Regions from separate parts of the Microbacterium sp. GQ128 genome, predicted to be linked through region 2. Evidence: predicted binding sites of a transcription regulator. Region 2 holds the regulator's gene; each other region holds the start of a gene.
The links. The regulator LexA, encoded in region 2, represses DNA repair genes until DNA is damaged. The targets are predictions, from matches to a motif close to TCGAACANNTGTTCGA.

Region 1 (10,668 bases), on a different contig from region 2:
ACCGGCCGCCGTGTCTCGATCGAGTACGCGCTCATCAAGGACATGAACGACCACGCCTGGCGCGCCGACCTGCTGGCCGAGAAGCTGAACCAGCGCGGACGCGGCTGGGTGCACGTGAACCCGATCCCGCTGAACCCGACGCCCGGCTCGATCTGGACGGCGTCCGAGAGGGATGTCACCAACGAGTTCGTGCGTCGCCTGAACGATGCCGGCATCCCGACCACTCTCCGCGACACCCGCGGCAAGGAGATCGACGGCGCCTGCGGTCAGCTCGTCGCCACCACCGAAGACGAGGCCGCCTCCGCCGCGATGGCCTGAGGCGCACCGGCACGGCGCGCGTCGATGGTGCCGAGCTGCTCGGCACCATCGAGCCAGCGGGTGATGGTGGCGCTGCTCGCGTCCTTCACGCCGAGCATGCGGTGCGTGCGCACCGAGCGGATGCCGCAGAAGCGCATCGTCCCTCGGGCGACGTGGGTCTGCGCGGGGAGCCCGGTGAACGGCGCGAAGTACCAGGGCGTGTCCGCGAGCAGGAGCAGTCGGCCGTTGCGCGCCGGCAGCAGCCCTTCGGGGAGACCGAGCTTCGTGTAGCGGTACTCCTGCTGCGGCAGCAGCGCCCGGTCGAAGAAGCCCTTGAGCACAGCGGGCACCGACCCCCACCACAACGGCGTCGCGATGACGATCGTGTCGGCGCTCTGCAGCGCGCGCTTGGCCTCGACGAGGTCGGGCTCGAGGGTCATGCGCTCCCGGTAGCCGAAGCGCAGGTTCGGGTCGAAGTCGAGGTCGCGCAGAGCGAGCACGCGGGCATCGCCGTGCCCTGCGGCGTACCGCTGGGCGAGGGAGGCGGTCAGGGAGCGGGCGTCGGGGTGGCCGTCGATCACGAGAGCGGACATGGCGTTGTTCCTATCTGGACAGTGTCAAGCTGGTGGACAGTGTCAAGATAGGAGACAATGTTGCTCATGTCAAGTTCGAAGGACGGCTACCACCACGGCGATCTCGCCCGTGCCCTGGAAGACGCCGCCATGCAACTGCTGGAGCGGATGCCGGCGGCCGAGATCAGCCTGCGCGAGGTCGCGCGGGCGGCGAACGTGAGCCACAACGCGCCGTACCACCACTTCTCCGACCGGCTCGGACTGCTCAAGGCGATCGCCGAGCGCAGCATGGCCGACCTCCTCGACCAGGTCCGCACGGCCGCCGAGAAGGCATCGACGCCGCGGGCAGCCCTCACCGACGGCGGCTCGGCGTACATCCGCTTCGCGGTCGAGCATCCGCACGCGTTCGACGCCGTGTACGACCCGACCGTCTGCATCCCCGGATCCCCGACCGCGACGATGGCGCCCCTGATCGATGGGCTCGAGGCCGTGCTCGCCGAGGGTGCAGTCGCGGTCGGGCTCGACCGGCCGACCGATGTCGTCGTGCTGTGGGGGCTGATCCACGGGCTCGGCACCCTCGCCGCCGCCGGGCACTTCACCCTCGACGACGGCCTGGCCGCCTACGCCGCCGCCCTCGACCGCCTGCTCCCGGCATCCTGAATCCACCGGGGCGGCACGGAAGCTGGGAGGCGCTCCAAGGACTCTTCCACGCGATCCACAGGCGATGTTTCGTAGATTGTTCGGATGCCCTATTCCGCCCATCGACCGGGTCGCTACGACTCGCAGGGTCGGATCATCATCGACGGCGAATCCGACGCCGTCACCGATGACCTCGACTTCCTGCGCGAGTTCGAGCCGACCGGCGCCGACGACACCACCCGTGAGGTGCCCGTCGCAGAGCCTGCGGAGGCGACCCCGATCGCCGATGCGGTCGCCGCCGACGAGTCCTCCCCGGTGAAGCCCCCGCGCGAACCCCGTGTCCGCAAACCCCGCCGGAAGCGCGCGCCGCGCACACCCGGCTCCCGTGCCCGGACCCTCGCGATCCTCGGCGGAGCGGAAGGCGAGATCCTCGACCGCGTCCCCGGCGAGACGCCCCGCTTCGTGCAGATGTTCTTCGTGCTCGCCGGCACCGCCCTGGTCTCCGCCATCTCGATGCTCTTCGCCCTCACCACCGGCGTGCAGGCCGCGATCTGGCTGGCCGTGCCGCTGGCGCTCGTGTGGGCGCTCATCATCTTCAACCTCGATCGCTTCCTCACCTCGACCATGAGCTCGACGCGGAACGTCTGGCGCCTCATCGGCCTCGCGATCCCGCGTGTGATCATGGCGGCGATCATCGGGTTCGTCGTGGCCGAGCCGCTGGTGCTGCAGATCTTCCACAACGACATCGCCCGCGAGGTCGCATCGACCAACATCACCCAGTCGCAGTCCGACCAGGAGGCGCTGGAGTCCGGTCCGGAGAAGATCGCGCTGGATGCCGCCACCGCCAAGGTCGCCGAACTCGAGAACCAGGCCGCGACCGGTATCGTCGCGGGGACCGAATCCTCCTCGGCGACCGAGTCGGCCGCCCAGGCCACGGTCGACGACGTGACCGCGAAGATGACCGAGCAGCAGAAGGTCATCGATCAGGCGCGCGTGCTCTACCAGTGCGAGCTGACCGGTGAGGGCGCGGGCACGGTCCCCGGCTGCACCGGCGTCAACGGTGAGGGTGCGAGCTCGGATGCCGCCAAGGCGCAGCTCGCCGAGGCCCAGCAGACGTACGACGCGCTCGCCGCACAGCTGCGCACCGCGAACGAGGAGCTCGCCGCCGCCGGCACCGCCGCCAAGGAGAACACCTCGAGCTCGGAGTCGACGAACCGCGAGCAGGCGAAGTCCCAGCTGCCGGCCGCCCGCGACACCTATGACCAGGCGCTCGCGGCCTACAACGCGCGCGCGGATGCCGTGGCCCAGGGCAACGCCGGCGCCGTCGGGCTGCTCAGCCAGATCAGCGGACTGAACCGCCTGAGCGAGAAGGAGCCCACCATCCTGTGGGCGCACATCCTCATCGCGGCGCTGTTCTTCATGATCGAGCTGCTGCCCGTGCTGGTGAAGGTGCTCACGAGCTACGGCGACCCGAGCCTCTACGAGAAGGCCGCGGCCATCCGCAAGCAGGTCGCCCTGGATCGGGTGACCGCCGAGGGCTTCCGCGACCGCGCCGACATCGTCACGACCCCCGCGCCGGCGCCGGCCTCTGCCCCTGCCCCTGCCCCCGCGCCGGCTCCGGCCCCCCAGGCTCAGGCGACCTGACGCTGCGGCTTTCCTTCCGGTCGCAGTTTCTGCCGTCCGCCCACGCGATGAGCGGCAGGAACTGCGACCGGAAGCAGGACATCGGCGATCACGGACCCGGGGCGATGCGGGGCAGCCAGAGTCAGCGAGCGGATCAGGGCGACCGTCGACGGGGTGCCCGACCACTGCTCGCCGGTCAGCGACGCCTCGATCAGGGCCAGGGGACGCTGCAGCGCGGGGTCGTGCTGCCGGGAGTCTTCGCTGAGCCATTCGATGAGCTCGTGAATGGTCCAATCGGGATCGATTGGACCGAGATCTTTCGCGACAGTGGTCATGGAGGTGCTCATTGGTCCAGAATCAAGTCTCATGAGCACGGATGACAGGGCCAATCCCCGGCCGGTGGACCACGGATCGGCCACGGATGCCTCTCGGTCGCTCGTGCGCGGCGGCGAGGTGTCATCCGACGTGCTCTCGGCGCGACTCGGCCGCTGGACCCACGGAGACGGCACGCTGGCCACTCGGCTCGCCCGCGGCATCGAGGCCCTGATCGCGGGGGGCGAGCTGCGCCCCGGCGATCGGCTGCCGGCCGAGCGCGCTCTCGCCGCGGCGAGCTCCGTGTCGCGCGGCACCGTCGTCGCCGCCTACGCGGACCTCGCCGAGCGTGGTCTGGTGGATCGGCGGCAGGGGAGCGGAACGCGCATCGCCGGCGCGGCGGCATCCGTGGCTCCCGTGCAACGGCAGGGGCGGGGAGAGGCTCTGTTCTCGGCGCTGCCCAACGCGATCGACCTGCTGCGCACCGTGCCACAGATCTCCGAGTTGGGCGTGCAGCTCATCAGCGAGCACACGCCACGACTAGAGCTGGCGCTACTGCCCGAGACCGACCCCGCAGGCCTCCCCGCGCTGCGCACCCTCATCGCCGACATGTACATCGCCGAGGGCACCCCGACGACGCCGGAGCAGATCCTCGTCACACACGGCGCGCAGCAGGCCATCAGCCTCGTCGTCAACGCTCTCGTCAGCCCGGGTGACGTCGTCCTCGCCGAGGAGATCACGTGGCCGGGCGTCACCGACTCGGTCGGGCTGCGCGGCGGCACGGTGCACGGCGTCCCGATGGGACCGGACGGGCTCGACGTCGACGCGCTCGAACAGGCGCTCGCCCGCCTGCGACCCGTGCTCGTCGCCCTCAACCCCCACCACCAGAACCCCACGGGGTCGCGCCTTCCCGCTGCCGCGCGGCATCGCGTCGCCGAACTCGCCGCCCAGTAGGGCGTGCCCGTGATCGAGGACCGTGTCGTGGCCGGCATCTCCTTCGACGGGGTGGTGCCGCCGACCCTCGCCGCCGAGCGGGCGGACGCCCCGATCATCGTCGTGGAGTCGGTGTCGAAGTGGGTGTGGGCGGGGTTGCGCATCGGATGGCTGCGCGCCGACCCCGTGCTCGTGCGCCGGCTGCGCGGGGCCCGCCAGCTCGCCGACCAGTCCACGAGCGTGCCGGGGCAGCTGCTCGCACTCGACCTGATCGCCCGCGCCGACGACCTCCGCCGGGCGAACAGCCGCATCCACCAGGATCGCCTGCGTCTGCTGCAGGAGCTGATGGCCGAGCACCTGCCCGACTGGAAGGTCGAGCCGCCCCGCGGCGGGCTGTCGCTGTGGGTCCGGGTTCCGGCGGGTTCTGCCGCCGCGCTGGCGAGGGTCGCCGCGACGCACGGGGTCTCGATCGCCGGGAGCGCGGCGTTCGCGGTGTCGGCGTCTCCGGACGACCACATCCGCATCCCGTTCACGGCACCCGACGACGTGCTCGCCGAGAGCATCCGTCGGCTCGGAGCGGCCTGGCGCGAGTATCGGGAGACTCTCGGGATGCCTTCCTAGGATGACGCGCATGACTCGGATGCAGCGCCGGACCCTGTGGATCTCGATCGCCGGTGTGCTCGCCGTCACGGCGTATGCGGCGTGGGCCGCGCTGCAGATCCTGGTGCTCAATCCGCTCGCCGCGGTTCCCGGGCGCACGCTCGACGAGGTCCGCGCCGAGATGTCGGCGGCGGGCGAGGTGCTCCTGTGGGAGCCGGTGGCGTTCATCCTCGGTATCGGCGTGGTGCTGGCGGTGGTGGTCGCGGTCGTCTCGACCCGCGGGCGCGCACATCCGATGGTCCCCGCGATGAGCTTCCTGGCGCTGCTGATGCTCGGTGCACCCGGCTACTTCGCCGCCTCGTTCGGCGTGGGAATGAGCCTCGCCGACACGTTCGGGATCAGCGGTGGGGACTACTCGCCCTGGGCGCGGCCGCTCTACGCGGTGAGCCTCCTCGCTGCCGCCGCGCTGATCGTCGGCGCGGCGGTGACCGGGATGCGTCGGCGGACGGTCGTCGCCCCCGCATGACGGCGGATGCCGGCATCCAGCCCGACCATCGCACGCAGCCAGTAGCGTTGTTCCATGGTCAACTATCGCTATCTCGGCAACAGCGGTCTCAAGGTCTCGGAGATCACCTACGGCAACTGGGTCACCCACGCCTCGCAGGTCGGTGACGACGCCGCGGTCAAGACCGTGCACGCCGCACTGGATGCCGGAATCACCACCTTCGACACCGCCGACACCTACGCCAACACGGCTGCGGAGGTCGTGCTCGGCAAGGCTCTGGAGGGGCAGCGCCGTGAGGGGCTGGAGATCTTCACGAAGGTCTACTTCCCGACCGGCCCCAAGGGTCCGAACGACACCGGCCTGAGCCGCAAGCACATCTTCGAGTCGATCAACGGCTCGCTCACGCGTCTCGGCACCGACTACGTCGACCTGTACCAGGCGCACCGCTTCGACTACGAGACCCCGCTCGAGGAGACGTTCCAGGCGTTCGCCGACGTCGTCCGCCAGGGCAAGGCGCTCTACATCGGCGTCTCGGAGTGGACGGCGGAGCAGCTGCGCGAGGGGCACGCCCTCGCGAAGCAGCTCGGCATCCAGCTCATCTCGAACCAGCCGCAGTACTCCATGCTGTGGCGCGTGATCGAGGGCAAGGTCGTTCCGGCATCCGAAGAGCTGGGCATCTCGCAGATCGTCTGGTCGCCGATGGCGCAGGGCGTGCTCAGCGGCAAGTACCTGCCCGGTCAGCCGGTGCCCGAGGGCTCGCGCGCGACCGACCCGCACAGCGGCGCCGACTTCATCAAGAGCTTCCTGCAGGACGACATCCTCTCCGCCGTGCAGAAGCTGAAGCCCATCGCCGAGCAGGCGGGGCTGTCGATGCCCCAGCTCGCGATCGCGTGGGTGCTGCAGAACCCGAACGTCGCGGCCGCCCTGGTCGGTGCCTCGCGTCCGGAGCAGCTCGCCGAGACGGTCAAGGCCTCGGGCGTGAAGCTCGACGCCGACACCCTGGCCGCGATCGACACGGCCCTGGGTGACACGGTCAACCGCGACGCCGAGCACACCTACTCGGTGTCGCCGAAGGCGCGCCTGGTGTGACGCCAGACACTTCGCGCTGACACCCCGTCTTCGCGCCGAGACCCCCTCCTGTCGACGTATGCAGGAGGGGGTCTCGGCGTGAATGCGGGGTCTCGGTGAGGAGCGCGCCCGGCGACGGCTATCTCCTGCCTCGTATGGGGGACGGCGAGTATCGATATGGGGTCGCGCGCGAAGCACAGGGCGAGCGCGCGCCGATTAAATCCCTGTTCGCGCGGAAAAAACTTGCGTTGACGCGTGGCGACGGTCACCGTCGGGAGAACCGGGAGCGAGACGATTCCACTGCCGGCGATTGACCGTGCTCGGTGGCTCGCTGAGCATTGACCCCGGGACGGTCCATGGCGGATCCGGACTCACCCGGAGAGCGCTGCCTCGAGCATCGCCGACCCGAGCGAGGCGTCCCTCTCGCCTCCAACGTCGGAAGGAAGAACTCGAAGATGAGCAACGAGCAGACCTCGTCCATGGTGACCTCGCCGCCCGCGAACCAGGACTACATCCCGTTCACCGGGCAGGAGTATCTGGACAGTCTCAACGACGGTCGTGAGGTGTGGATCTACGGGGAGCGTGTCGAGAACGTGACCGAGCATCCGGCCTTCCGCAACTCGGCGCGGATGATCGCCCGGATGTACGACGCTCTTCACGAGGAGAAGCGTCGCGGCACCCTCACGACGCCGACGGAGTGGGGCGGCTTCACGCACCCCTTCTTCCGTGCGGCGACCACTGTCGAGGAGCAGGTCAAGTCCCGCGACGCGATCGCGGAGTGGCAGCGACTCGCCTGGGGTTGGATGGGACGATCTCCCGACTACAAGGGCTGTTTCCTGGGCACGCTGGGCGCGAACGCCGAGTTCTATCGAGGTCACGAGGAGAACGCCCGCAACTGGTACCGCAAGGCCCAGGAGAAGACGTACTACATCAATCACGCGATCATGAACCCGCCGGTGGATCGCAGCGCTGGCCCCGATGCCGGTAAGGACGTGTTCATTCACGTCACCCGGGAGACCGACGAGGGGATGTACGTCAGCGGCGCGAAGGTCGTCGCCACAGGTTCCGCCCTGACGCATTACACGTTCATCGGGCACGTCGGTCAGGTGGCGATTCAGGATCCGGCTTATTCTCCGGTGTTCATCATGCCGACGAACTCCCCCGGGGTGAAGCTGCTGTGCCGAGTCTCGAACGAGTACCGTGCCGGTGTGCTGGGCAGTCCGTTCGACTACCCGCTCTCGAGCCGCCTGGACGAGAACGACGCCATCCTCGTGCTCGACGACGTGTTCATCCCCTGGGAGAACGTCTTCATCCACAACGATCTCGAGCAGGCCAACCGATACAACGTCCACTCGGGATACCTCGAGCGGGCGTCGTTGCACGGTTGCACGCGCTTCGCGGTCAAGATGGACTTCCTCGTCGGTCTGCTCTCGCGTGCCCTCGACGTGACGGGAGCAGGCGACTTCCACGGCGTGAGATCCCAGCTCGGTGAGGTCATCGCCTGGCGGAACACCTTCTGGGCGCTCTCCGACGCCATGGCGAAGAGCTCGGTGCCGTGGAAGAACGGGATGATCCAGCCTGATCCCTCGTATGCGGGTGCCTACCGTGTCATGAACCAGCTCGCGATGCCCAAGATCAAGAACATCATCGAGCAGGTTGTCGCGAGCGGGCTCATCTATCTCAACTCGCACGCCGTCGACTTCGACACCCCGGAGATCCGCGGGTACCTCGACACGTATCTGCGGGGTACCGGTGGCATCGACGCCGAAGAGCGGGTGAAGGTCATGAAGATGCTGTGGGATGCGATCGGCACCGAGTTCGGGTCGCGGCATGAGCTATACGAGATCAACTACATCGGCAGCAACGACGTCACACGTCAGACCAACGTGTTCAGCGCGATGAGCACGGGGACACTCGAGTACTGCCGACAGTTTGCCCAGTCGGCAATGGACGAGTACGACCTGCACGGGTGGACGGTCTCCGACCTGATCGACCCCGACGACATCAGCATTCTCGGCAAGGGCTGAGGCCCGAGACGGCTCGACCCGCGCTCGCGCCGATGCGGGAGCGGTATCCGGCGTCCCCACGGGGCGTCGTGAACGAAGGAGGAAGAACATGGCAACCGCAGTCGACCTGGCGCAGGTGACCTATCTCGCGCCGGACCTGGACGAGATGGAACGCTTCCTGACCGCGTTCGGTATGACGAAGGCGGCCGGGAGCGACGAGCAGACCCTGTACATGCGAGGGACGGGCACGCAGCACCACATCCACGTGACGCGCAAGGCCCCGAAGCAGAAGTTCGGCGGTGTCGCCATCGAGATGGCGACACGTGAAGACCTCGACGATCTGGCGGCGCTCGAGGGCTCCAGCCCGGTGCAGCCGAGTTCGGAGCCCGGTGGTGGTGAGGAAGTCGTCATGCACACCCCGGACGGCCTGGAGGTCAGGGCGATCTGGGGTCGAGAGCGGGTGCCGGCCATCATCGACCGCGACCCGAACCTCGCCAACAATGTGCGGGACAAGAACCGCGTGCACACCCCGGTGCGATCTCCCATCGCGCCGGCCACCATCGCGCGTCTCGGGCACTTCGTGCTGCACGTTCGCGACCACGACGAGACGATGGCGTGGCTCAAGATGCGGTTCAACTTCCTCGACTCCGACTACTTCCTGCCTCCGGGGGAGGACGGTCCGATCTACGGAACCTTCGTGCGCCTCGACCTCGGTGAGAAGCTCGTCGATCATCACTTCGCCCTGATTCTCGAGTCCGACTGGGTCGGCATCCATCACTCCGCGTTCGAGGTCATCGACTTCGATGCGGTGATGAGCTCGCACGACTACCTGGTGCAGGAGGGGTTCGCCGCAGACGTCGGTGTCGGCAGGCACCTCCTCGGCAGCCAGGTCTTCGACTACTGGAAAGACCCGTTCGGTTTCCGCATCGAGCACTACACCGACGGCGATGTCGTGGACGCCAGCCACAAGCCCGGTCGGTTCAACGGCACGGCCAGCGAGACGACGCAGTGGGGCAATCGTCCGCCCCTGGAGTTCTTCCAGTGAGGGGCGGGATGGACAGCGCGGGCGCGATCCTGGATCCCGTGATTCGGGAGAAGCTCCGACGGGTCGGTGTCTCCGACGTAGCCAATGCCCTGCTCGCCCGCGGGTTCCGCAACGTCGTCCTCCGGGATGTGAGCCCGGTCACCGACACGCAGGCCACGCTCGTCGGTCCGGCGTACACGCTGCGGTTCATCCCCGCTCGAGAGGACCTCGATGACATGGCCGCGTATTCACGCGACGACAACGTGCACCGCGTGGCCATCGAGCACTGCCCGGAGGGCGCCGTCCTGGTCATCGACGCGTTCGGATCGACGGATGCTGCGTCGATGGGCGGCATGATGGCCGCACGACTGTCGCACCGAGGGGTCGCAGGTGTCGTGACGGACGGTGGCTTTCGCGACATCGACAGCATTCGAACAGCAGGCGTTCCCTGCTATCAGCGTGGCCCCGCCGCTCCTGCGACCCCGATCCGTCTGCACCCCGTGGCCGTCGACGAGCCCGTGGGCTGCGGCGGAGTAGCGGTCTACCCCGGCGATGTGATGGTGGGTGATCGCGACGGTGTCGCCGTCATCCCTCGACATCTCGTCTCGGAGGTGGCGGATGCCGCCATCGCCTCCATCGAGTACGAGGAGTTCGCCGCGCTCCAGATCGACAGGGGGCGGTCGATCCTCGAAGTCTTCCCCGCCACTGAGGAAAGCCGCAACGAATACGAGCATTGGGTCGCGCGCGGCCGCACGGAGAAAGGACTCACCGCATGAACATCGAACCAGCCTCGCTGGCCGGACTGGAGAGACTCGTCCACGCCGTGGATCTTGAGGGAGAGGGATGGATCGACTACCCCGAGTACGGGTTCCGGCAGTTCTTCCTCTTCAGCAACACGGAGACCGGCGCCTCCATCGCGCTGCTCGACTATGCGAAGGGCGGTCGGATCCCCACCAGGCACACGCATGCGTCGAACCAGTTCATGTACTGCGTGCGCGGTGACTACGAGTACGTCGAGTCGGGTCTGCGGCTGGTCGCCGGCTCGTTCTACATGAATCCGAAGGACCACCCCCACGGCCCGACTGTGGC
Region 2 (10,668 bases):
CAGCCGTGCGTCGGGGTCTCCGGACGCCACCGCCACGTCGATCACGGCCAGTTCGTGGGCCACACTCTCCTGGAGCGCGGTGTAGACCTCGGTGGAGAGGAAGCTCGGCTCCCAGGCATGCTCCTGCGCGATCGCCCAGACGGCGGGGCGCCGGATCACGAACTCCGTGTCGGAGGTCGGGTCGAGCACGATCAGGTCGGTGTCTTCGGCCGATGCCGCCAGCGCCGCCCGGAGCGCCTCCACGGGAATGGGGCGTGCGGTGGGATCCCACTTCTGCATGGCCTGGACGGACGAGAACACCGGCTGCACCCGCCGCCCGTCGGGGGCCGCGACCGTGACGATCGACAGCTCCTGCGTCTTGTCGACGGCGAGACCGTTCGGCGCGACGCCCTCCTCGCCCTTCTCGGCGATGAGCGGGATCAGCACGCGAGCAGCACGGAATGCGTCGACGACTTCAACCTGGCTGCCCTCGCCCGCACGGAAACGCTGCAGTGCGGCGAGCAGCGCCGGGTCGGCCGATCCGTCGTCCGCCGCATGCGGGTTCGACTCGAAGCTGCGTCCCTCCCAGGGAACGCCGGCCGAGTCGCCCTGATCGCGCGACTCGGGCCCGCAGGCGTGCGCGTCAGTCTCCTGCGACATCCAGTGCCTCAGCCAGCGTGAACGCGCCGGCGTACAGGGCCTTGCCGACGATCGCACCCTCGACGCCCAGGGGCACGAGGTCACGGAGCGCGGCGATGTCGTCGAGGTTGGAGATCCCGCCGGACGCGACGACCGGCTTCGGCGTGCGCGAGGTCACTTCGCGGAGGAGCTCGAGGTTCGGGCCGCGGAGCGTGCCGTCCTTGGTCACGTCGGTGACCACGTAGCGGCTGCACCCGGCATCCTCCAGGCGGTCGAGGACCTCCCAGAGGTCTCCACCCTCCTTGGTCCAGCCGCGTGCCGCGAGGGTCGTCCCGCGCACGTCGAGGCCCACCGCGATCGCTTCGCCGTAGCGACCGATCACATCGGCGGCCCACTCGGGGTTCTCCAGAGCGGCCGTGCCGAGGTTGATGCGGGTGGCGCCGCTCTCGAGCGCGGCCTCGAGGGTCGCGTCGTCGCGGATGCCGCCGGAGAGCTCGATGTTGACGCCCTTGAACTGCTTGATCACCTTGCGCAGGATCGGCGCGTTGCTCCCGCGACCGAAGGCGGCGTCGAGGTCGACGAGGTGGATCCACTTCGCGCCTTGCGCTGCCCACTCCCCCGCGGCGTCGAGCGGGTCGCCGTAGCTCGTCTCGGTTCCGGCCTCCCCCTGGGTGAGGCGGACGGCCTTGCCCCCGGCGACATCGACCGCGGGAAGGAGCGTGAGCGAGGGAGACTGCGCGAAGTCGTTCATGGGGTCCTTGGCTAGGGAAGGTCTGCAGCCCGGAACGGGCACGAGAGTCGAGGGTAGTCCGCCGGACGGCGGGTGACAAAACGGATGACGTCCACGGTGGGGGTCAGAGGCTCCCGACCCAGTTGCGCAGCAGCTGGATGCCCGCTTCGCCCGACTTCTCCGGGTGGAACTGGGTCGCCGAGAGCGGTCCGTTCTCGACGGCCGCGAGGAAGGGATCGCCGTAGGTCGTCCACGTCAGCACGGGCTCGGGGAACGGCGGGATGACGTCGAGCTCCCAGGACTGCGCAGCATACGAGTGCACGAAGTAGAAGCGCTCCTGCTCCAGGCCGCGGAAGAGAACACTGTCGGCGCCGGGCTCGACGGTGTTCCAGCCCATGTGCGGCAGGACGGGTGCGTTGAGCTCGGTGACAGCTCCTGGCCACTCGCCGAGGCCCGCGGTGTCGTGCCCGCGCTCGACGCCGTGCTCGAAGAGGACCTGCATGCCGACGCAGATCCCGAGCACCGGTCGCCCGCCGGCCAGACGGCGGTCGACGATCTCGTCGCCGCCGTGCGCGTGCAGCGCGTCACGAACCGCCTGGAACGCACCGACCCCCGGCACCAGGAGGCCATCGGCCTCGAGTGCGACCTTGCGATCGCGCGTCAGCACGGCATCCGCGCCGGCCGCGGCCAGCGCCTTGACCGCCGAGTGGACGTTGCCGGACTCGTAGTCGAAGACGGCGACGCGGGGTGAAGTGCTCACAGTGCGCCCTTGGTGGATGGAATGCCGTCGACCAGCGGGTCGAGCGCCTTGGCCTGCCGGAAGGCTCGTGCGAACGCCTTGTACTCCGCCTCGGCGATGTGGTGCGGGTCGCGGCCGCCGAGCACGCGCACGTGCACGGTCAGCGCAGCGTTGAAGGTGATCGCCTCGAACGAGTGCCGCACCAGCGAGCCGGTGAAGTGCCCGCCGATCAGGTGGTGCTCGAAACCTGCGGGCTCCCCGGTGTGCACGAGGTACGGGCGCCCTGAGATGTCCACGACCGCCTGCGCGAGGGCCTCGTCGAGCGGGACGAGGGCATCGCCGTAACGGGAGATGCCGGACTTGTCCCCCAGCGCCTCGAGGATCGCCTGCCCGAGCACGATCGACACGTCCTCCACGGTGTGGTGTGCGTCGATGTTCGTGTCGCCGGACGCGCGCACGGTCAGGTCGGTCAGCGAGTGCTTCGCGAAGGCGGTGAGCATGTGGTCGAAGAACGGCACCGAGGTGTCGATGCGGCTCGCGCCGGTGCCGTCGAGGTTCAGCTCGAGTTCGACGGTGGACTCCGACGTGCTGCGCACGCGGCTCGCGGTGCGCGGGGTCGGTGACGGGGTGCTCATGATGCCGATCCTATCGAGGCCAGAGCATCGAGGAACGCGGTGGTCTCGGCCTCGGTGCCCGCGCTGACCCTGAGGTGACCGGGGATCCCGACGTCACGCACGAGCACACCGCGATCGTAGAGCTGCTGCCACGTCGCCCGCGGGTCGGCGACGCCGCCGAAGAGGACGAAGTTCGACCAGGATTCGTGGGGTGCGTAGCCGAGGGCCTCGAGGGTCGCGGTGATGCGATCGCGTTGTTCGACGATCTCCTCGACCATGCCGAGCATCACGTCGGAATTGCGCAGCGCGGCGACGGCCGCAGCCTGCGTGAGCGTGCTCAGGTGATACGGCAAGCGGACCAATCGCAGCGCATCGATGAACGTCGGGTCCGCCGCCAGATACCCGACTCGGGCCCCTGCGAAGGCGAAGGCCTTGCTCATGGTGCGGGAGACCGCCAGGCGCGGGCGCCCGTCGAGCAGCGTCAGCGCGGAAGGCGCGTCGTGCGGTGCGAACTCCTGGTAGGCCTCGTCGACGATCACGATGCCCCGCGCCGCTTCGTACACGGCTTCGACGACGTCCAGGCCGAGCGGAGTTCCTGTCGGGTTGTTCGGCGAACAGAGGATGATCACGTCGGGGTCGGCTGCGCGCACCTGCTCGACAGCTTCCTCTGGCGTGATCGTGTAGTCGGGCTGCCTCGTCCCGGCGATCCAGCGCGCGCCCGTGCCCTGCGCGATGAGTGGGTACATCGAGTACGTCGGCGCGAAGCCGAAGGCAGTGCGCCCGGGGCCACCGAAGGCCTGCAGGATGTGCTGGAGCACCTCGTTCGAGCCGTTGCCCGCCCAGATCTGCTCCGCGGAGAGCCCGTGCCCCAGGTACTCCGCGAACGCCTCGCGCAACGTGGTGAACTCCCGATCCGGGTACCGATTCACGTCACGCATCGCCAGGGCGATGTCGTCGAGGATGTCGCTCGCGACCGCTTCCGGGATGGGATGCGTGTTCTCGTTCACGTTGAGGGCGATCGGGAGCGGCGCCTGCGGAGCGCCGTAGGGCGTCAGTCCGCGAAGATCATCACGTAGCGGGAGATCGTTGAGGGAGAGGGTCACCCTTCCCATGCTAAGCGGCGCGTGGAGTCGATGACGCAAAGTTGCCGCAGCGCCGCCGCGACGGGATCAGTTGGCGTACTGGGCCGGGATGGCGAGCGTCTGGCCGATCTGGAGCTCGCCGCCACGCAGCAGATTCATCCGGCTGATCTCACCGATGACGTCGCGCGGGTCGGCGTCGGGGGCGACCCCGGTGGCGATCGACCAGAGAGTGTCGCCGGGCATGACGGTCACGGTCTCGACGCCGACGGCTGCCGTGTCTGCATCCGAGGCGATCGCGCTTCCGCCGCTGAGTGCGGCGAAGGCGATGCCGATCGCGAGCGGCACGGAGGCGAGCGCCAGCAGCACGGCGCGGCCACGCGTGGTCAGTCGGAGTCGCGTCGAAGGACGGGTCGACGCCGGGATGACTGCTGCGGTGCTGAAGCCGATGCTGCTCATGTGGTGCTCCTTAGCCTGTCCCGGAGCGGTGAGGCTGCCGGGGAAGTTGGCGTAGCGTTCGCATTCCCGTCTCGGCCGGGAGCCGTGAATGCGAAGCTACGTACCGAAGATATCTTCGAGTTCGAACATCTGTCAAGTTGTCTTCGAAACCGGATGCACGATTATGCCGACACGCTCGAACAGATCTTCCAGATCGGGCCGTTTCTCGGATACGGTTTCGATGAGAACACCACACCACGGGCCTCCGACATTCGAAGAGCGACGTCGGAACACCGCACTTAAGGAGCACCATGAGCGAGAACTCGGCCCCCGAGTCGGAGGCACCGCGGACGCGCCGCCGCAAGAGCCTGAGCCCCAAGCAGATGGCGATCCTCGAGGTCATCCAGAACTCCATCGCCCACCACGGCTACCCGCCGAGCATGCGCGAGATCGGCGACGCCGTCGGCCTGAAGTCCCTCTCGAGCGTGACCCACCAGCTCGGTCAGCTCGAACTGAGCGGCTACCTCCGGCGCGACCCGGGCAAGACGCGTGCGATGGAGGTCCTGATCGACCTCCCCGGCGCCAGCGGCGAGAATCCCGCCGACGTGGCGACCCCGGTCGGCGACGCGGCGCTGGTGCCCCTGGTCGGTCGCATCGCCGCCGGCGTGCCGATCACCGCCGATCAGCAGGTGGAGGAGATCTTCCCCCTCCCCCGTCAGCTGGTGGGCAAGGGAGACCTCTTCATGCTCAAGGTCTCGGGAGAGTCGATGATCGACGCCGCGATCTGCGACGGCGACTGGGTCGTCGTGCGCTCGCAGAACAATGCGGAGAACGGCGAGATCGTGGCCGCGATGCTCGACGGCGAGGCCACCGTCAAGGTGCTCCGCCGTCGCGACGGCCACACCTGGCTCCTCCCCCGCAACTCCTCCTTCGAGCCCATCCTCGGCGATGAGTCCGTGGTGCTCGGCAAGGTCGTGGCGGTGCTGCGCGCCGTCTGACGTCCGCCATAGGCTCGAGGCATGTCGTCCCCGTACGGTTCCTGGCCCTCACCCTTCTCCGCGGCCTCCGTCGCGGCGTCCTCCCCGCGGATCGACGGGGCGCGCTTCGTCGGCTCCGTGATCTGGTGGGGGGAATCCGTGCCCGCCGAGAAGGGGCGGGTCACGGTGCGAAGCTCTTCCGGAGCCGAGATCCTCCCGGCTCCCTGGAGCGCGCGCTCCCGCGTGCACGAGTACGGAGGCGGAGCATGGACCGCCGATGCCGCAGGCACCCTGTACTTCGTCGATGCCGGCGATCAGCGTGTGCATCGCATGGCACCCGGGGCCGAGCCCGTTCCGCTGACACCGGCGGGACCGTCGCACGGCGGCCTCCGCGTGCAGCAAGGCCGTCTGCTCGCGGTGCGCGAAGATCTGTCGACCGCGCCGCACACCCGCGCGATCGTCGAGATCCCGATCGACGGCTCCGCGGCGGAGGACCCGTCCGGAATTCGAGTGATCGTCGAGGGCGACGGTTTCTTCGCACATCCCGCGCTCTCGCCGGACGGAACCCGCATCGCCTGGGTCGCCTGGAACCGCGGACGGATGCCGTGGGAGGCCGCGCACCTGCAGATCGCGAAGAGCGACGGCGGCGATGTGCACGAGATCCCCACTCGAGCCGCGCTGCAGCCCGAGTGGCTCAGCGACGCGGAGCTGGTGTTCGCCGATGATCCGGACGACCGCTGGGGCCTGTACCGCATCGAGCTCGACGGATTCTCACCGCTCGGCGCACCGCGCGCGCTCACCCCGAGCGACGCCGACACCGGCTACGGACTCTGGGTGCTCGGCAACCGCTGGTATCGGCCGCTCGCCGACGAGCGGATCGTCGCGGTCCGCACCAACGGGCGCGACGAGATCGTCGTGATCGCTCCGGACGGCGTCGTGCACCCGATCGATGTCCCGGCCGACGGACACGTCAGCGTCGACGACGTCGACGGTTCCCGCGTGCTGCTCTCCGGCAACGGCTCCGGGGTGACCGCCGGCCTGTGGTGCGTCGATGTGGACTCCGGCGAGACCGTCGCGGTGCGTGGAGGCGAGCCCGTGGATGCCGACTGGATGCCGCATGCCCTGCCGATCGACGTCGACGGGCGGCACGGCGTGGTGCACGCTTTCGCGTACCCGCCGGCGAACCCCGACGCGACAGCCTCCGCCGATGAACTCCCTCCGTACGTGGTGCTGGTGCACGGCGGGCCGACCGCTCACGTCACCGGTGCGGCGTCGGCAGCCAACGCGTTCTATACGAGCCGCGGCATCGGGGTGCTCGACGTCAACTACGGCGGGTCCACCGGCTATGGGCGCGCCTACCGCGAACGTCTGGACGGCCGGTGGGGGGTCGTGGACGTCGATGACGTGATCGCCGCCGCGCAGGGCCTCGCGGATGCCGGGCTCGCCGATCCGTCGCGCATCGCCATCCGCGGAGGTTCCGCGGGCGGCTGGACGGTGCTGTCCGCGCTGGTACGCGGCGGAGCCTTCGCCGCGGGAATCAGCCGCTACGGCGTGGCCGACCTGCGGATGCTGGTCGCCGAGACCCACGATTTCGAGGCGTCATACATCGACGGTCTCGTGGGGCCCCTCCCCGAGTACGAGGATGTCTACGTCGAAAGATCACCACTCACCCATGCGGATCGCATCGGAGTCCCCGTGCTGCTGCTGCAGGGCGGGGAGGACCGGGTGGTCCCGCCGTCGCAGTCCGAGGCGATCAGAGACGCGCTGGCCGCGCGGGGCGTCGACCACGAATACGCCCTCTACCCCGCTGAGGGGCACGGCTTCCGCAGCGCTGACACGATCATCGACGCGCTCGAGCGCGAGCTGACCTTCCTCGGCCGCGTGTTCGGGTTCGAGCCGACGCTGTGACGACCGGCCGCTACTCGCCCACGCGATTGCGCAGGCGCATGGCACGATCCGCCTCGCGGGTGTCCTGGCGCTCGCGCAGGGTCTGACGCTTGTCGTATTCGCGCTTTCCCTTGGCGAGGGCGATCTCGACCTTGGCCCGGCCGTCGGAGAAATAGAGCTTCAGCGGGATCAGGGTGTATCCACCCGCCGAGACGGCATGCGCGATCTTGGCGATCTCCTCGCGATGCAGCAGCAGCTTGCGGATGCGCTTCGCGGAGTGGTTGGTCCAGTGGCCCTGGGAGTACTCCGGGATGTGCACGGAGTCGAGGAAGACCTCGTTGCCCTTCACGAACGCGTAGCCGTCGCTGAGGTTGGCGCGCCCCTGGCGCAGCGACTTGACCTCGGTGCCGGTGAGCACCATCCCCGCTTCGTACGACTTCTCGATCGTGTAGTCGTGACGTGCGCGACGATTGGTCGCGACGACCTTCTCTCCGCGTTCCCTGGGCATGATGCTCTCCTGTTGCCGTGATGAGCTCGATCGATCGTTCCGACCGAGCAGCCTTTCAGGATATCAGGTACGGAGCCAGCGCCTGATCGCGAAGCCGGCGGACAGCGCGGCCAGCACGATGCCGATGCCGATCAGCACCGGCACCACGAGCATCGCATCCTGCATCGTCACCCACGTCGTGATGAACGGGACCCGACCGCGCAGGTAGCCGTTCACTCCGAAGTGCATCCCGGCCACGACCGCGGCACTGGCCAGCGCCGAGCCGAGGAACGCGGCGAACACGCCTTCGAGCACGAACGGTGTCTGGATGAACCGGTTCGAGGCACCGACGAGCCGCATGATGCCGATCTCCTTGCGCCGCGCATACGCGGACAACCGGATCGTCGTGCCTATCAGCAGGGTCGCCGCAATCAGCATGAGCACGGCGATGCCGACGGCGATGTACGTCGCGACGGTCAGGGCGGAGAACAGGGGTTCCAGATATTGGAGCTGATCCTTGACCTGCTCCACCCCGGCCTGGCCGCTGAATGCCTCGGTGAGCACCTGCGACTGCCCCGGGTCTTTCATCGTCACGAAGAAGACCTCGAACGCCTGGTCGGCCGTGAGGACACTCGCCTGATCCTCGCCGAGCTGGTCGACGAGCTTGGCGTACGTGTCCTCCTTGGTGTCGAAGGTCAGCGAGCTGATGAGCGGCGCCAGCGCGTCCCCTTCGAGCTGCGCGCGAACTGCGGCGACCTGTTCCTCGCTCGCGGCACCGTCGATGCACGTGTCGGATTCCGAGACCGCGGAGCACATGTACACGGCGACCTGGGCACGCTCGGCCCAGTAACCCCGCATCACACCGATCTGCGACTGCATCAGGATCGCCGCACCGACGAAGGTGAGAGATACGAAGGTGACGAGGATCACCGAGATGACCATCGAGATGTTCCGCCGAAGGCCACCCAGGGCCTCGGTCAGGATGAGTCCGATTCTCATGAGGTCGGGCCCACTTCCTCGTCGTCTTCATCCGAGAGTCCGAGTCGGTCGGCGACTCCGAGCTCGGCGACGTCGACGGTCGGGAGGGTGATCGGGTGGGAGCGAGGTCGGACGACCGCCGGCGGCTCCACCGCGGTCGGCGGCTCGACGACAGCGGGCGGTTCCACCACAGGCGGCTCGACGACATCAGCGACCGTCTCGGGCTCCGGCACGGAGGGCGCCTCCGGCGGCTCGACCGTCTGAGGGGCGTCTGCAGCTGCAGCCGACCCGCTTTCCGCGGCGGCGGCCTTCCGCTGCGAGCTGAGCTCCTCGGCGAGGGCCGCGCGGACCGAGGAGAGGTCCGCCGTCTGGCGCTGGACCTCCTGCACCGCCGTCAGTGCCGCTGCTGCGGCCGCACCGCGCACCTGCTCCGGCACGAGACGCGGGATGTTGGACGTGTCGCCGTAGCCACCGTGCACCTCGTCTCGCACCATCTCTCCGTCACGCAGCTCGATCACTCGGCGCTGCATCTGGTCGACGAAGCCGGCCTCGTGCGTGGCCATCAGGACGGTCGTGCCTCCGGCGTTGATACGGGCCAGCAGCTGCATGATGTCGACGGAGGTCGCGGGGTCGAGGTTGCCGGTGGGCTCGTCGGCGAGCAGAACCTGCGGACGGTTGACGAGGGCGCGAGCGATCGCGACGCGCTGCTGCTCTCCGCCGGAGAGTTCGTGCGGCATGCGCTTCTGCTTGCCGTCGAGGCCGACGAGCGCGAGCGCCTCGGGTACGGCCTGTTGGATGAAGCCGCGCGAGGAGCCGGTCACCTGCAGGGTGAAGGCGACGTTCTGGTAGACGGTCTTCGACGGCAGCAGGCGGAAGTCCTGGAACACCGAACCGATGTGGCGCCGGAAGTAGGGCACCTTGCGGTTGGCGAGCGAGCGGAGGTCCCGGCCGAGCACGGCGACACGGCCTGCCGTCGGCACGTCCTCGCGCAGGATCAGGCGAAGACAGGAGGACTTGCCGGAGCCCGAGGCGCCGACGAGGAAGACGAATTCCCCGCGTTGCACTTCGAAGTCGACACCGGAGAGGGCGGGCTTCGACGTCCCGCGGTAGCGTTTCGTGACGTTCTCGAACCGAATCATGACGCTTCGAGCCTAAGCGCGGCCCTCCGGCTCACCGCGAGCGACACCCCGCACCGGCGCGTCCGCTTCGGGAGACGATGGGGACTGCTCCCCATCTTGAACACCCTGGGAAGTCACCGGCCACTGCTATACATAAGGGTGCGGTCGCACCATGGAGCGGCCGAATCGTCTTCGAGGGGGACCCATGAGCACGACACCAGCAGGTTGGTACGACGACGGCAGCGGACGCCAGCGGTGGTGGGACGGTCAGCAGTGGACGGAGCACTTCGCTCCGGACGCCTCCGCGACCGAGGCCGACTCGGCATCGGAAGCACCGGTAGCAGCGGAGGGATCGTCCGCGATCGAGACGCCGACCGAGGCTCCCGCCGCCGGCGAAGCGCCGTCTTACGACGCACCGGAAGCGCCGTCCACCGATGACACCGTGCTCCACGACTCCGCCGAGGCGCCGACCGCGGCGACCACGCCACTCGGCGACGATGTCCCCGCGTACTCCGCACCGGCCACACCCGACCAGCCCGCGTCGAGCTACCCGGGCACCGCGCCGGCCTACCCGGGTGCGGATGCGCAGCCCGCCTATCCGGCGGCCGGGCCCTACCTCCAGACAGAACCGGAAGCTCCCAAGAAGCTCTCGATTCTGGGACTCGTCGGACTCGGGCTGTCCGCCGTCGGCACGATCCTGGCGTTCATCCCGCTGATCGGCTTCATCGGCTTCATCCTCCTCGGCGCAGGATTCATCGTCTCCCTCATCTCGCTCTTCCTGAAGGGGAAGAAGTGGCCGGGAATCGCCGGCCTGATCCTCTCGGTGGTCGGCGGCATCATCAGCGCCGTGATGTTCTTCGTCTTCTTCTTCGCCATCGCCCAGAACGCGAGCGACGAGCTGAACAACCTGCCCAGTTCCTCGCCGTCGTTCGAGGCCATCGAGCCGGGCGAGACCGACGGCACCGACGACGGCACGCGTCCGACCTCGGCCGAGGTGGCGGTC
Region 3 (10,668 bases), on a different contig from region 2:
GAGGGTCGCCGCGGAGTAGAAGCCCATCGGCTGCGAGCGCAGCAGGCCGGCGAGGAACGCTGCGGGGTAGTGCAGCTTCAGCCAGGAGCTGGCGTAGACGAGCAGGGCGAACGACAGGGAGTGCGACTCCGCGAAGCCGAAGTTCGAGAACGCCTGGATCTGGGCGTAGATGCGATCGGCCGCCTCGTCGGTGAGCCCGCGCCTGGCCATGCCGGCGTACAGCTTGTCCCTGACCTTCTCGATCTTCTCCAGACCGCGTTTCGACCCCATCGCCCGGCGTAGCAGGTCGGCCTCATCAGCCGTGCAGTCGCCGATGGCCGTCGCCATCTGGATGAGCTGCTCCTGGAAGATCGGGATGCCCAGCGTGCGCTTGAGGATGTCCTCCAGATCGCTGTGCGGGTAGGGGATCGTGAAGTCCACGGGCTCCTCGCCCCTGGCCAGGCGCTTCCGGTTCTCCTCGTCGACACGATCCTTCGCCATCTTGCGTCGCACGAAGGGGTGCACGGCCCCTCCCTGGATGGGGCCGGGACGGATGAGCGCGATCTGGATGGCGAGGTCGTAGAAGCAGCGGGGCTGCAGACGGGGGAGCAGGCCGATCTGCGCGCGGGACTCCACCTGGAAGACCCCGATCGAATCCGCCCGGCAGAGCATGTCGTACACCCCCGGCTCCTCCTTGGGGATGCGCTCCAGCGTCCACTCCTCGCCGGTGTTCTCCCGGATCAGGTCGAAGCAGTGCTGCAGGGCGGCGAGCATCCCGAGGCCCAGCAGGTCGAACTTCACCAGGCCCATGAAGGCGGAGTCGTCCTTGTCCCACTGGATGACGGTGCGGTTCTCCATGCGGGCATGCTCCACCGGCACGACTTCGCCGACCGGGCGCGCGGTGAGCACCATGCCGCCGGAGTGGATGCCGAGGTGGCGGGGTGCCTTCAGCAGCTCACCGGCGTAGGCGAGCACGTTCTCCGGGATGTCGTGACCCTCGACGGGCTCGAGTCCCACGCCCCAGCCGTCGACCTGGCGGGACCAGGCATCCTGCTGTCCGGGGGAATGACCGAGCGCCCTCGCCATGTCGCGCACCGCGTTCTTCGGTCGGTACTGGATGACGTTCGCCACCTGGGCCGCGCGTTCCCTCCCGTACTCCCGATACACCCACTGGATGATCTCCTCACGGCGGTCGGAGTCGAAGTCCACGTCGATGTCCGGCTCCTCCGTCCGCGTCGTCGCCAGGAACCTCTCGAAGGGGAGGCGATAGAGGATCGGGTCGACCGCGGTGATCCCGAGCAGGTAGCAGACCGCGCTCGCCGCGGCCGATCCCCGACCCTGGCAGAGGATGCCGCGTCTGCGCGCCTCGGCGACGATGCCGTGCACGATCAGGAAGTACCCCGGGAAGTCCTTCTCCTCGATCACATCCAGCTCGCGTTCGATCCGACGGTGGCCGGCGTCGTCCAGCCGGGGGTACTTCGACGGCACGGCCTCCCAGACCAGGTGACGCAGCCAGCTCATCGGCGTGTGCCCCTCCGGGACCTCCTGCTGGGGGAGCGCTGGCCGGGCGAGGCGCAGCGGGAAGGCGGATGCCGCCGCCAGTTCGAGCCCGTAGGAGATCGCTCCGGGGTAGCGCTGGAAGCGCGCGGACATCTCGGCGCCGCTGCGCAGATGTGCGCCGCCGTGTGCAGGCAGCCAACCGTCGAGCTCATCCATGCTGCGCACCGCGCGGACCGCGGCCACCGCCTCGGCGAGGGGCGCCTGTGCGGGGGTGGCGTAGTGCACGTTGTTGGTCGCGACCACCGGCAGCCGCATCCGACGGGCGTGGTCGGCGAGGGCGTCGTTGCGGCGGGTGTCCAGCGGGTCTCCGTGGTCGAAGAGCTCGACGGCGATGTGGTCGGCTCCGAACAGGTCGATGAGGGAGCGCAGCGGAGTGGCCGCGTCTCCGGCCTCGAGCCCGCGGCGCACCGCGCCCTTGCGGCATCCGGTCAGGATCGTCCAGTGCCCGCCCGCGCGTGCGGCGAGGTCGTCGAGGTCGTATACCGGGCGCCCTTTCTCTCCGCCGCGCAGCTGTGCCGCGGAGATCGCGCCCGAGAGCCGGTGGTAGCCCTCCATCCCGCGGGCGAGAACGAGCAGGTGCTCACCGGCAGGATCGGCGGAGCCTCGTTGCGGTGCGGGCAGGTCGAGTGACAGCTCGGCCCCGAACACGGTCTGCAGCGGGCTCTCCATGAGGTCGGCGACCTCGGCGAACCGTGCGGCACCGTAGAAGCCGTCGTGGTCGGTGAGGGCGAGCGCGGTCAGGCCGAGGCGGTCGGCCTCGGTGAGGAGATCCTCCGGGGAGGAGGCGCCGTCGAGGAACGAGTACGAGGAGTGGGCGTGCAGCTCGGCATAGGGGACCGCATCCTCGGGGCGCGCGGTGGCGGTGGGAGGAGTGCGCTTGCGGCGCCGACTCACCGGTCCTGGGTCCGTCCGCTGGCCGCGCGGTTCGGCGCCGAGAGGGGCCGGGGGCGACTCCTCGCCGCTGAGGGTGCGCTCCAGGTCGTTCCAGGAGAGGGGCGGATTGTGCCAGCCCATCAGCGATACCTCCCCTCGACCCACCAGCGCTCGCCGGTGTGGAAGACCAGCCAGGCACGGTCGTGATCGTCGACGATCTGCAGTCGGTGCCCACGTTTGCCGCCGCCGGATGCCCAGCGGCGCTCGTGGACGGGCCAGGGGCCGGCCCACGCCTGCACGGTCGCCCCGTCGATGCGGGCGGGATCGCTCGAGAGCGCCCCGCGCTCGTCGATGGTGATCGTGGTCTCGTCCGCCGCCAGCACCCCGATCGGACGCGGGGGGCGGAACACCTCTGCCGGGAGCGGATCGGGCAGGCTCCCCGGCCAGGGCGATTCCGGGTCGCGAGGGGCGACCGTGCGCTCACCCCAGGGCGTCAGCACCTGGCGATCGGCGAGCCACCGGCCGCCGGATACCGCGGCGGTGAGCACGCCCTGATGCCCCAGCATGGTCTGCACGCGGGAGACCGCGTGGTGCAGGCGCTCGTCGGTGCCGGATCCGAAGAGGCCCGGCTGGTGATGGGCGGCGTCGTCCACGGCGGCGGGGACGATGCGCACCGCCATGATGCCGCCGAACGCCCGTGCCTCATCGACCGGTTCCTTCGCCGACTGCGCGGCCAGGGCCTCCAGCTGCCAGCGCACCCGATCCACGAGGTCGGAGGCGTCGAAGCAGGTCGGATGCAACCAGGACCGGGAGAAGACCACGCCGTTGTCGTCGGTCAGATCGATGCGCACCTCCGTGCACACGACCGAGGCGTCACCGAGCGCGAGCATGACCGCATCCGCCGTCTGCCGCACCGCGAAGGCGACCTGGTCCGCTCCACCCAACGGCGAGTCGAACTCGATGTTCCGAACGAGTTCCGGGTCGGGGGGACGCGGTGTCAGCGGGCGGGAGTCGGCGCCGGCGGCGAGCGCGTGCAGGCGCGCACCGTGTTCGCCGAAGCGGTCGCGCACGTCGAGCGGGGCGAGCGCGGTGAACTCGCCGAGGGTGCGCACTCCGAGTCGGACGAGGAGACCGGCGATCTGCTCGTCGCGCAGCACCTGCACGGGGAAGGGAGCGAGGAACTCGCGGGATCCGCCGGGCGGCACGACCGTGCAGGGTGTGGGACCCCGCGCGGCGATCTCGGCGGTGAACGGGCCGTCCGCGACGCCGATGCGCACCTCGGGGAAGCCGGCCTCCGCGAGGACGGCGGTGAGCGACTCGGCTGCTTCCGCCTCTCCGCCGTGGTAGCGGGAGATGCCCCGGGCGCGGACGATCGCGAGTCCCGGCCGCAGCAGGGTGACCCCTGGCGCCTGCTTCTCGATGAGGTGCAGTACGGGGAGGAAGGCGCGCTCGTCGCGGTCGGGGTCGTGGGGGAGCACGCGCAGCGAGGAGAGGTGGCCCTGGGCGACGCGGCGGCGCTGACCGGTGCGCACGCCGTGCTCCCGGGCGGAGGCGGTGCAGGCGACGATCGTGTTCGCCTGCACCAGGGCGGTGGGCAGGTGCGGAGGCGGGCTGCCGAGCGCGGCACGCAGGGGCCAGTCGGGGAACCACAGCACGAGCACGCGGAGCGGGCTGTTCATCCGGCTTCCGCCCATCGCAGGAGCTCCGGGGGAGCAGCCTCTCCCTGGCCGGCGATGTCAGGGGAGAGGGAGGGCAGCGCGGTGAGCTCGGTCGCGACCGTCTCGACGGCGCCGTGGCCTCCCGGCAGCCGCACGTGCACGCTCGACGGGCGAGAGGTGTGCCGGGTCTGCGCGGTCACGGTCACGGTGCAGTCGGAGAGCAGCCCCCATCCGGCGCCGAGACCGTGCCAGTGCGGGTCATGAAGGCGTATCGTCCCCTCGCTCTGCGGCCAGCGTCCGATGCCGGGTGTCTCGGTGACCAGGAGTGTGCACCCGCGATCGCGCAGGCGGGCGCTCAAGCGGGAGACGTCGGCATCCCGTGCCCGCGTGGCGGGGTTCACGACGATCAGGGGCACGACCTCGGCCAGCGCGGAGGTGGCCGCGAGCCAGCGCTCTCCCGGGTCGGGGACGAGGATCAGCCGGGCGAGATCGATGCCGAATGCGGCTGCCGCTTCGACGCCGAGGGTCGGCATGCCGACGACGGCGCACCAGTGCCCCTTCTGAGACGCGGCACTGAGCAGTGCGAGCACCAGGCTCGGCGAGGGGGAGACGGTGTAGGAGGTTCCGGTCTGCAGCCCTTCCTCGGGAAGGAGTGCGGAGAAGGCGGGGTCGAGGGGGATCAGCGTATGCTCGCTGCGCCGGCGCTGCATCCGGCTGATCTCACGGCGCAGTCGCAGCACTTCTCCCGCGCGGGAGTCGCTCGCCGGTGAGAGCGAGGCCAGTGCATCGAGACTGATCACCCTGCATCCTTTCTCGAAGATATATTCTAATATATCAAGTCGTGTGGATGACGATAGTTCGTACATCGGACATCGGCAGGAGTTCTCCACAGGCCACCGGCGTCCGGACCGCGGATCTCCTAACCTGCGCCTATGGACCCGCGACTCGCACTCATCTCACTCGTGCACGTCATGCTGGCGGTCGTCGGCGCATGGCTGATCGTGATCGACGCGCGCACCCACCGCCTCCCGAATCGCATCGTGCTGCCGACGCTCGCCGTGCTGATCGTGCTCGCAGCCCTCGACGCGCTGGTCACGGGGCAGGGCACCGCGTTCCTCCGCGCCCTCCTCGGCATGGTGATCCTGGGTGGCTTCTACGCCGTGCTGCGCGGGATCAGCCGTGCCGGGATGGGCGGCGGCGACGTGAAGCTCGCCGCGGTCATCGGGTTCGCGCTGGGCTGGCACGGCTGGCAGTCGCTCGCGATCGGCGCCGCCTCGGCCTTCGTGCTCGGGGCGCTGTACGCACTCGTGCTCATCCTCCTGCGCCGAGCGGACGGTGCCACCCGCATCGCCTTCGGCCCGTGGATGATCGCGGGTGCTCTCCTCGGTGTCGTCCTGGGCTGAATCCGCCGGGTCTCGCACGGATAGTCCGATGTCGGGGCTACCCTGAAGCACATGGCACTTGCACGGCTTCACGGCGGCCCGCTCGACGGGCAGATCATCCCCCTCGGCGACGCGGACGACAAGCTGATCGTCCCCTACAGCGAGACGCAGGTGGTGTACAACCGCCGCAGCGAACCGCAGAACACCGGCCCGACCGATGGGCCGACCGAGGTCGACTACTGGTTCGAAGAGTCTCTCGAGGATCTCACTCTCAACGACGATGACTGAACCGTCCCGCACGGTCGAGGTCGAGCGCAAGTACGACGTCGACGGCGAGACCCCGCTGCCGGTCTGGGAGGCCATCCCCGGGGTCGACGCCGTCACCGCCGGGGAGGCCCGTGCGCTCGACGCGCAGTACTTCGACACCGCCGACGGAGATCTCGCCCGTGCCGGGGTGGCGCTGCGCCGTCGCACCGGTGGCCCCGACGAGGGCTGGCACGTGAAGGGACCGCGACAGGGCGACGGCCGTCTCGAACTCGGCTGGCCGCTCGGTGAGGGCGATGCGCTGCCCGAGGCCGTGGCCGAGACCGTGTCCGCATGGACGACCGCTCCGCTCACCCCGCTCGCCCGCATCCGGAACGACCGCACCGCCTACCTCCTCACGGGCCCAGCCGGGGTCGTGGCCGAGTTCGTCGACGACCGGGTGCAGGCGACGGATCTCCGGGGCGATGTGCAGCGTGAATGGCGGGAGTGGGAGATGGAACTCGGTCCCGCAGCTCCGGCCGACGACGAGGCGCGCGCCGCCTTCTTCGATGCCGTGGAGCGTGCCGTCCTGGCCGCGGGAGGCCGGGAATCGGCATCCGGTTCCAAGCTCGCCCGCGCCCTCGGCTTCTAGTCAGACGCAGGGCCGAACGCAACCCCTTCCCCCGGGGCGACACCGCATGCTTGAGTGACAGCATGAGTCGACCGCCTGTGCTCCGATCGCTGCAGACGATCGTCCCCGACACCGTTCTCGTCCAGGAGCAGGTGCGCGACGTCTTCGCCCAGCAGCCCGACCTCGGGCGTTTGGCGCAGCGGATCGTCACGACGTCGTTCAACGTCTCGGGCATCGACCGGCGCCACACCGTGATCGACGAGCTGTCGCTCGATTCCGACGTGGCCGAGCCCGTCTTCTTCGACCGGCGTTCCGGAGAGCTGCTGGCTCCGGGCACCAAGGCACGCAACGACATCTACACCCGCGAGGCTGCGAAGCTCTTCGTCGACGTCGCACGGAAGGCCCTGGATGCCGACCCCGAGATCGGCCCGGAGGATGTGACGCACGTCATCACGGTGTCCTGCACCGGGTTCCACGCCCCCGGCCCGGAGTACGAGATCGTGCGCGCACTCGGGCTGTCCGACGCCGTCCAGCGCTTCCATCTCGGGTTCATGGGCTGCTACGCGTCCATGCCGGCGCTGCGGGCGGCGAGTCAGTTCTGCATCGCGGACGAGAACGCGGTGGTCCTGGTGGTCAGCGTCGAACTCTGCACCCTGCATCTGCGCTCCTCGGAGAACCCCGACACGATCGTCGCCTCCTCGCTGTTCGCCGACGGCGCCGCGGCCGGCATCGTCACGGCCCGGGACCTCGCGTCGGCCTCACCCGCCCTGCGGTTGGACCGCTTCCACACGGCCATCGCGCCGGAGGGCGAGAAGGACATGGCCTGGACGATCGGCGACAGCGGTTTCGAGATGATCCTCTCCACCGCCGTTCCGCAGATCATCGGGGAGACCATCATCGGCGCACTCCGGCCGCTGTACTCCGCTGATGCGGAGATGGCCGAGGCGTTCGAGGGGGGTCGGGTGGGGGAGAAGGTCGAGCACTGGGCGATCCACCCCGGCGGTCGCAGCATCCTGGACCGGGTGCAGGAGCGGATGCACCTCAGCGACGCGCAGCTGCACCCCGCTCGCGAAGTCCTGCGCGAGAACGGGAACATGTCCAGTGCGACCGTGCTCTTCGTCCTCAAGCGCATCCTGGAGGAGGAAGAGGCTGCAGCGGGCGAACGCGTCGCCGCGATGGCCTTCGGCCCGGGGCTGACCGCCGAGAGCGCGCTGTTCACCGTCGTCGCCCCTTCGACCTCATGAGTCCAGTCCTGGCGGTCAGGGACGTCGACACCCCTGAGCTGATGGACGACCCGCACGCCGATGCACGGATGCTCGCACGGACCTACGGACGTTTCGGCTTCGTGAACGCGCTGGTCTCCCGTCCTGGCACGCTCTATCGTCGCGACATCCGGCCGCGCGCCGAGCGGTCGGGGCGACTGCGCATCCTCGATGTCGGTGCCGGCGGGGGAGACCTCTGCCGCCTGCTCGCCGGGCGGCTGCGTCACGACGGGCTCGACGCCGAGATCACCGCTCTCGACGCCGACGAGCGCGCGATCCGATGGGCCTCGGCGCACGACCGCGGGGCCGGTATCCGCTACCGACGCGCGCTGACCTCCGAGCTGGTCGACGCGGGCGACACCTACGACGTCGTGCTGTCCAACCACGTGCTGCACCACCTGGACGCGGACGAGCTTCAGACGGTGCTCAGCGACTCGGTGCGACTCGTCGCGCCGAACGGGCTGGTGTCCCACCACGACATCGCCCGGAGCCGGGCCGCTCACGTGCTGTTCGCCGCCGCGACCTGGCCGATCTCGCGCACCCTCCTCGCCGATTCGTTCATCCGCGAGGACGGACTCATCAGCATCCGTCGCTCGTACACGGCCGCCGAGCTGACGGCGATCGCTCCGACCGGGTGGACCGTCCGCGGGGGACTGCCCTCGCGACTGGAGCTGCGGTGGGAGGAAGGCAGTGCCCGATCATGACGTGCTGATCGTGGGAGCAGGCCCCGTCGGTCTGCTCCTGGCGTGTCTGCTGCTGCAGGAAGGGTTGCGCGTGGTGGTCTGCGAGCGGCAGACGGATGCCGACGCTCGGACCAGAGCGATCGGCATCCATCGGCCGGGGCTGGACGCTCTCGATGCGGTCGGCATCGGCACGGACGTCCGGTCCGAAGCGCTGCGGCTCGACGGTGGAGAGGTACGCAGCCGCCGACGGACATTCGCGACGCTGACCTTCGCGCCGGACCGTCCCGTCCTGATCCTCCCGCAGCCGCGGACGAGCGCGCTGCTCCGAGCCCGCGTGCAGGCTCTCTCGCCGGATGCGTTGATCTCCGGATGCACCGTGCGGACTCTCCGGCAGGACGCGGATGCCGTGCTGGTGGCGGCGGAGACCGTCGGAGGTCCCCGCGAGCACACGGCGTCGATGGTGGTCGTCGCCGATGGCGTGCGGAGCCGTCTCCGCGACGATCTCGGTGTCGGGTGGCGGCGTCATCCGGGACACGCGTCGTACTCGATGATCGACATCGACGACCCCGGAGCGGGGGACCGTGCGGTGCTGCACTGCGAACCCGCAGGTCTCGTCGAGTCCTTTCCGCTTCCCGGCGGACGCAGGCGGTGGGTGGTCCGCCACGGCGTGGGAGAGGACCTGCACCACGCTGATGCCTTCCGTAGGACGATCGAGGCGCGCACCGGGCTCGGCATCGAGCTCCCGCCCGACGCGGAGCCGACCTCCTTCGTCGCCGCGCAGCACCGAGCGACACGGCTGACCACAGGTCGGGTCGTGCTCCTCGGGGATGCCGCGCATGAGATCAGTCCGATCGGCGGGCAGGGGATGAACCTGGGCTGGGTGGACGCCCGACGTCTCGCGTCCGAGCTCGTGCGGTCGCTGCCGCATCGGATGCCGGAGTTGGCGAGGTTCGAGTGGCACGTGCTGCGCTCCGCCTCGCGCGCACAGCGTCGCTCGGCGTTCTACATGTCGATGGGTGCTCCGGCGCCGATGCCCGTGGTCCGCGGCAGGGAGCTGCTGATGCGCGCGCTTGGCGCGCCGCCGGTCCGGGGCTGGACGGCCGGGCTCCTCACGATGCGCGGACTCTGACGCACGACCTCCTCACGATGCGCGGACTCTGACGCACGACCTCCTCACGATGCGCGGACTCTGACGCTCGTGCCGCTGACGCACGAAGGCCCGGTCCGCATTGCGCGGGACCGGGCCTTCGAGAGGGTGGATCAGAAGTTGATCATGTGGCCGGCGAGGCCGTGGAAGCCCTCCTGCAGCGCCTCCGACAGCGTCGGGTGCGTATGCACGTTGCGGGCCAGCTCGAGCGCCGTGAGGTCCCACTTCTGGGCCAGCGTGAGCTCCGGCAGCAGCTCGGACACGTCCGGGCCGATCATGTGGGCGCCGATGAGCTCGAGGTGCTCGGCGTCGGCGATCAGCTTGACGAAGCCGACCGGCTCGCCCAGGCCGTGCGCCTTGCCGTTCGCCATGAACGGGAACGTCGCGACCTTGATCTCGCGCCCCTCATCCTTGGCCTGCTGCTCGGTGAGACCGAACGAGGCGACCTGCGGCGAGCAGAACGTCGCGCGCGGCATCATCCGGTAGTCGCCCAGCGTCTGCGTCTCGGCGCCGCCGATGGTCTCGGCCGCGACCACGCCCTGCGCCTCGGCCACGTGGGCGAGCTGCAGCTTGGCGGTCACGTCGCCGATGGCGTAGATGCCCTCGACGTTGGTGCGCGTGTGGTCGTCGATGTCGATCGCGCCGCGCTCGGTGAGCTTGACACCGGTCGCCTCGAGTCCGAAGCCCTCGATGTTCGGGGCGAAGCCGACCGACATGAGGACCTTGTCGGCCTCGATCGACGACTGCTGCCCGTCCTTGCCGGTGTAGGAGACGGTCACGGACGAGCCGTTGTCGACGACCGACTCGACCTTGGTGGAGGTGAGGATGTCGACGCCGTAGTTCTTGTACTGCTTCGTGATCTCCTTCGACACGTCGGCATCCTCGTTGGGGAGTGCGCGGTCGAGGAACTCGATGATCGTGACCTTGACGCCGTAGTTCGTCATCACGTAGGCGAACTCCATGCCGATGGCACCGGCGCCGACGATGACGATGGACTTCGGGAGCTCACGGCTGAGGATCTGCTCCTCGTAGGTCACGACGTTGTCGCTGAGCTGCACTCCGGGGAGCAGGCGGACCTTGGAGCCGGTCGCGATGATCGCGTTGTCGAAGGTGACCTCTTCGGTGGTGCCGTCGGCCTTGGCGACCGAGATCGCCTTCGGACCGGTGAAGGTGCCGCGACCGTCGTACTCGGTCACCTTGTTCTTCTTCATCAGGAAGTGGATGCCCTTGACGCGACCGTCGGCCACGAC

Region 1: the regulator LexA is predicted to act here: its motif matches at 6,766-6,781, upstream of AC6CHX_RS09870 (4-hydroxyphenylacetate 3-hydroxylase N-terminal domain-containing protein).
Region 3: the regulator LexA is predicted to act here: its motif matches at 4,884-4,899, upstream of imuA' (DnaE2-dependent mutagenesis accessory factor ImuA').

What each region holds. Positions count from the first base shown of each region.
Region 1 covers NZ_JCAXDY010000002.1:798,300-808,967, forward strand. The annotation lists gene rlmN (dual-specificity RNA methyltransferase RlmN) at 1-318, shown strand, start outside; gene AC6CHX_RS09835 (NAD(P)H-dependent oxidoreductase) at 267-890, opposite strand; gene AC6CHX_RS09840 (TetR/AcrR family transcriptional regulator) at 957-1,529, shown strand; gene AC6CHX_RS09845 (DUF4407 domain-containing protein) at 1,614-3,152, shown strand; gene AC6CHX_RS09850 (hypothetical protein) at 3,140-3,466, opposite strand; partial or broken gene AC6CHX_RS09855 (aminotransferase-like domain-containing protein) at 3,498-4,997, shown strand; gene AC6CHX_RS09860 (hypothetical protein) at 5,008-5,502, shown strand; gene AC6CHX_RS09865 (aldo/keto reductase family protein) at 5,557-6,570, shown strand; gene AC6CHX_RS09870 (4-hydroxyphenylacetate 3-hydroxylase N-terminal domain-containing protein) at 7,005-8,576, shown strand; gene AC6CHX_RS09875 (VOC family protein) at 8,665-9,600, shown strand; gene AC6CHX_RS09880 (RraA family protein) at 9,609-10,355, shown strand; gene AC6CHX_RS09885 (cupin domain-containing protein) at 10,352-10,668, shown strand, end outside.
Region 2 covers NZ_JCAXDY010000005.1:287,648-298,315, reverse strand. The annotation lists gene AC6CHX_RS17385 (SseB family protein) at 1-639, opposite strand, end outside; gene priA (bifunctional 1-(5-phosphoribosyl)-5-((5-phosphoribosylamino)methylideneamino)imidazole-4-carboxamide isomerase/phosphoribosylanthranilate isomerase PriA) at 623-1,369, opposite strand; gene hisH (imidazole glycerol phosphate synthase subunit HisH) at 1,473-2,108, opposite strand; gene hisB (imidazoleglycerol-phosphate dehydratase HisB) at 2,105-2,722, opposite strand; gene AC6CHX_RS17365 (histidinol-phosphate transaminase) at 2,719-3,804, opposite strand; gene AC6CHX_RS17360 (LysM peptidoglycan-binding domain-containing protein) at 3,871-4,239, opposite strand; gene lexA (transcriptional repressor LexA) at 4,530-5,216, shown strand; gene AC6CHX_RS17350 (S9 family peptidase) at 5,238-7,103, shown strand; gene smpB (SsrA-binding protein SmpB) at 7,114-7,590, opposite strand; gene ftsX (permease-like cell division protein FtsX) at 7,654-8,568, opposite strand; gene ftsE (cell division ATP-binding protein FtsE) at 8,565-9,686, opposite strand; gene AC6CHX_RS17330 (DUF2510 domain-containing protein) at 9,871-10,668, shown strand, end outside.
Region 3 covers NZ_JCAXDY010000001.1:55,182-65,849, forward strand. The annotation lists gene AC6CHX_RS00275 (error-prone DNA polymerase) at 1-2,553, opposite strand, end outside; gene AC6CHX_RS00280 (DNA polymerase Y family protein) at 2,553-4,091, opposite strand; gene imuA' (DnaE2-dependent mutagenesis accessory factor ImuA') at 4,088-4,870, opposite strand; gene AC6CHX_RS00290 (prepilin peptidase) at 5,003-5,473, shown strand; gene AC6CHX_RS00295 (response regulator) at 5,525-5,740, shown strand; gene AC6CHX_RS00300 (CYTH domain-containing protein) at 5,733-6,347, shown strand; gene AC6CHX_RS00305 (type III polyketide synthase) at 6,410-7,570, shown strand; gene AC6CHX_RS00310 (methyltransferase domain-containing protein) at 7,567-8,292, shown strand; gene AC6CHX_RS00315 (FAD-dependent oxidoreductase) at 8,279-9,400, shown strand; gene lpdA (dihydrolipoyl dehydrogenase) at 9,532-10,668, opposite strand, start outside.